DNA from 2 places in the Streptosporangium sp. NPDC020145 genome. Region 2 is predicted to be linked to the other one. Evidence: predicted binding sites of a transcription regulator. Region 2 holds the regulator's gene; the other holds the start of a gene.
What was found. Region 2 encodes LexA, which represses DNA repair genes until DNA is damaged. Its sites were predicted from a motif close to TCGAACANNTGTTCGA; they were not measured.
Positions count from the first base shown of each region.

Region 1: a site for LexA is predicted at 1,111-1,126, ahead of ruvC (crossover junction endodeoxyribonuclease RuvC). Genes of this name have one in related genera too.

Region 1 covers NZ_JBEXZT010000005.1:473,677-475,874, forward strand. The annotation lists gene ABZ463_RS13145 (GNAT family N-acetyltransferase) at 1-1,055, shown strand, start outside; gene ruvC (crossover junction endodeoxyribonuclease RuvC) at 1,159-1,743, shown strand; gene ruvA (Holliday junction branch migration protein RuvA) at 1,740-2,198, shown strand, end outside.
Region 2 covers NZ_JBEXZT010000024.1:35,572-37,769, reverse strand. The annotation lists gene ABZ463_RS32005 (hypothetical protein) at 1-220, opposite strand, end outside; gene lexA (transcriptional repressor LexA) at 420-1,130, shown strand; gene leuS (leucine--tRNA ligase) at 1,207-2,198, opposite strand, start outside.

The DNA of each region.
Region 1 (2,198 bases), on a different contig from region 2:
GGATGGTGACTCCCGCACTCGAAGCGGGGAGATATCTCGGTCTCTTCGACGGCGCCCGCCTGGTCGCGACGAGCCGGATCAACGACTTCACCCAGTACTGGCACGGCAGGCCGATCTCCCTCGGCGGCGTCGCCTCGGTGACCGTCGCCCCGGAGGACAGGGGCGGGGGAGCCGGCCGGACCATCATGCTGGCCACCCTTGAGCGCTGCGCCAGCCTCGGTCATCCGGTCTCCGCCCTCTACCCGGCCACCACCCACATCTACCGATCGCTGGGCTGGGAGCACGCCGGAGCCATGCACCGCGCCGTGCTGCCCGCCGAGGCGCTGCGGACCATCAGGCGGACCGAGCAGGTCCAGGTCCGCAGGGCCGGGCCGGAGGACGCAGAGCGGGTCGTCTCGGTCCTGCGGGGAGTCCACCTGGCCACCCGCGCCTGCGGCCCCGTCTGCTGGGACGCCGACGTCTGGCGGGCGCGCCTGGCGACGGGGGACGACTTCGTCTATCTCGCACACGACGGCCTCGTCGTCTACCGCTGGCGCGACCAGGACCTGGAGGTTCCCGTCCTGGTCGCGGGCTCGGAGGCGACCGCGCGGACGCTGTGGTCCCTGGTCGGTTCCTCGGCCTCGATCGCCAGGTCCGTCCACGCGGTCGTGGCCCCCGACGACCCCGTCTTCTGGCTGATAGGGAACCGTCCGACGGACGAGGTGGGCCAGACCCGCTGGATGTTCCGCGTCGTCGACCTGGCCGCGGCGATCCGTGAGCGGGGTTTCCCGCCCGGCGTCACCCTCGACACCGTGATCCAGGTCGAGGACCCCCAGCGGCCGGAGAACTCCGGACCCTGGCACCTGTCCGTCTCCGGAGGGCGGGCGACGGCCGAGCCCGCGGGCACCCTCCCCTCGGCTCTGCCCGTCTTCACGGCCGGGGCGTTCTCCGCCCTGTTCTGCGGGGTTCCGGCCGCGACCCTGCGCAGGACCGGCGGACTGACCGGTTCCGCGGACGGCGACGCCGCCCTGGACGGGGCCTTCCACGCCAGGCCGTACATGCTGGACCACTTCTGAGGGGTGCCTGCCCGGGAACCGTGCGTCGTGTGCGCGCAGGCGGTAGAGTCTGGCACCGAACAGGTGTTCGGCGAGTGGAGGCGTGCCGGTGCGGTTGCCCGAACTGCGGGTGATGGGGGTCGATCCCGGGCTGACCCGGTGCGGGCTCGGCGCGGTCGAGGGACGGCCGGGGGCGCCGCTGACCCTGGTCAAGGTCGGGGTCGTGCGCACCCCCGCAGAAGACGAGACCGGCGCGAGGCTCGTGGCGATCGAGGCGGGCATCGAGAGCTGGCTCGACGAGATCAAGCCGGACGCGGTCGCCGTGGAGCGGGTCTTCGCCCAGCACAACCTCAGGACGGTGATGGGCACCGCGCAGGCCTCCGCGGTGGCGATCCTGTGCGCCTCCCGCCGGGGGCTGCCGGTGGCGTTGCACACGCCCTCCGAGGTCAAGGCCGCGATCACCGGCAGCGGCACCGCCGACAAACGACAGGTCGGCACGATGGTGACCAGGCTCCTGCGCCTGGACGAGATGCCCAAGCCCGCCGACGCCGCCGACGCCCTCGCCCTCGCGATCTGCCACGTGTGGCGGGGCGGGGCGCGCAACAGGCTCGCGGAGGCGGTCGCGAAGGCCGCCGCTCCCGGCACGAGCGCCGCCGCCTACTTCCGCGGCGGGGGCAGGGCCGGATATTCGAAGGGAAGCACGAAGTGATCGCCTCGGTGCGGGGACGGGTGGCCGCGATCGCGCCGGAGGGGGCGGTGGTCGAGGTCGGCGGGATCGGCGTGCTCGTCCACTGCACACCCGGCACACTGGCGGCGCTGCGGGTGGGGGAGGAGGCCAGACTGGCCACCTCGCTCGTGGTCAGGGAGGACTCCCTGACACTGTTCGGCTTCGGCACCGACGACGAGCGTCTGGTCTTCGAGCTGCTGCAGACGGCCAACGGGGTCGGTCCCAAGGTCGCCCTCGCCATGCTCGCCGTGCACACGCCGAACGCCCTGCGGATCGCGGTGGCGAGCGCCGACGTCAAGGCGCTGACCAGGGTGCCCGGAGTCGGCCCCAAGGGCGCTCAGCGGATCATCGTCGACCTCAAGGACAAGCTCGGCACGCCGGAGGAGGCGGTCAACGCCGCGCTCGACGGCACCGCCGCAGTCCCGCCCTGGCGCGAC
Region 2 (2,198 bases):
TCGCGTGCGCCGCCCTCCCCCCGGCGACGGCCCGCCTCCGCGAAACCGCCGAAACCGTACGGCCCGCACGCCCCGCGGCGGTCCCACGGGGACGCGCGACGGGCCGCCCGCCCCCCGCCGCCCCACGGCCCGCGTCCCTGGCGGCCGTCTCCCCGGTGCCCCTGACCAGCGTCAACGTGGGCCTGGTTGTCCTCGTGGCCGCCTTCACGGTGCCCCCCATCTCTTCGACCTGGCCGAACACATGTCGAAGAAAGATCGGCGAATCGAACACGATGTCGATCGAACTCCCGTACGATGTTGTACACCACGCCGCCACCGATTTCGAGGACCATTCGAACAAATGTTTGAGTATGATCTTCGGCGGAGGTACGGTCGCTGTGTGCGACGCAACCAATACAGACCGGGAGCGAGGAGATCATATGAGTGAGCGCGACGAGAGCGGCGCGGCCGTCAGTGACCTGGCGGTGCGCAGGCGTGACTCCCTCGGCCTCACCCCCAGGCAGCGCAAGATCCTTGAGGTGATCCGCGACTCGGTGCAGCAGCGCGGCTACCCGCCGTCGATGCGCGAGATCGGCGAGGCGGTGCAGCTGACCAGCACCTCCAGCGTGTCGCACCAGCTGACGGCCCTGCAGCGCAAGGGCTACCTGCGCCGTGACCCGCACCGCCCGCGTGCCCTGGAGGTGCGCCTGCCCGGCGAGCCGGTGCTGTGGGTCGACCCCGACGCCAACGCCGAGGAGACCTCGGTCAACCGCCCGACCGCGGCCTACGTGCCGCTCGTCGGCCGGATCGCCGCCGGCGGCCCGATCCTCGCCGAAGAGAGCGTGGAGGACGTCTTCGCCCTGCCCAAGCAGCTCGTCGGCGAGGGCACCCTCTTCCTGCTCCAGGTCACGGGCGACTCCATGATCGACGCCGCGATCGCCAACGGCGACTGGGTGGTCGTCCGCCAGCAGCCCGTCGCCGACAACGGCGACGTGGTCGCCGCGATGATCGACGGCGAGGCCACGGTCAAGACCTTCAAGCGCAAGGACGGCCACGTCTGGCTGGTTCCGCACAACACGAACTACGACCCGATCCCCGGTGACGAGGCCACCGTCCTGGGCAAGGTCGTGGCGGTGCTGCGCAAGCTCTGAGGCGCCCCGGCGGCATCTCTCCCGGAACGCGAGGAGTGACCCTCAAACCGAGGGTCACTCCTTTCTGCGTTCACGGTCAGGGAACGATGTTGACCAGCTTGGGTGCCCGGACGATGACCTTGCGGGGCGCGCCGGACAGGAAGGCCTGCACCTTCTCCGACGCCAGCGCCAGTGCCTCCAGGTCGGCATCGGAGATCTCCGGGGAGACCTCCAGACGGTCACGGACCTTGCCCGCGACCTGTACGACGCAGGTGACGGTCTCCTGCACCAGCAGCGCCGCCTCCGCGACCGGCCACCCGGCGGTCGCGACGGAGGCGGGGTGCCCCAGCCGCTCCCAGCCCTCCTCCGCCGCGTACGGCGCGACCAGGGACAGCATGACCGCCAGGGTCTCCGCGGCCTCGCGCACCGCCGGGTCGGCGGCACCGGGGCCCGAGTCGATGGCCCTCCTGGCGGCGGTCGTCAGCTCCATCATCCTGGCGATCGCGACGTTGAAGCGGTACGAGTCGAGCAGCTTGGTGACCTCGTCCACGGTCCGGTGGACGACCTTGCGCAGCTCCAGATCACCGGTGGAGAAGTCGACGCCGGGTGCGGATCCCGCACCGGCCTCGGCCATGACGCGGAAGGCCCTGGCCAGGAACTTCTGCGACGCGGCCGGGGAGACGTCGGCCCAGTCGATGTCGTCCTCGGGCGGGCCGGCGAACAGCACGGTCAGCCTGACCGCGTCGACGCCGTAGGTGTCGATCTGCTGGCCCAGGTCGACCCCGTTGCCCAGCGACTTCGACATCGCCTTGCCCTGGTTGATGACCTGCCCCTGGTTCAGCAGGCGCAGGAAGGGCTCGGTGAAGTCGAGCATGCCCATGTCGTGCAGGACCTTGGTGAAGAAACGCGAGTACAGCAGGTGCAGCACCGCGTGCTCGACACCGCCGACGTACTGGTCGATCGGCCCCCACCTGCGGACCTTCTCCACGTCGAAGGGACCGTCCAGGTAGGTCGGATCCACGTAACGCAGGTAGTACCACGAGGAGTCGACGAAGGTGTCCATCGTGTCGGTGTCACGCTTGGCGGCTC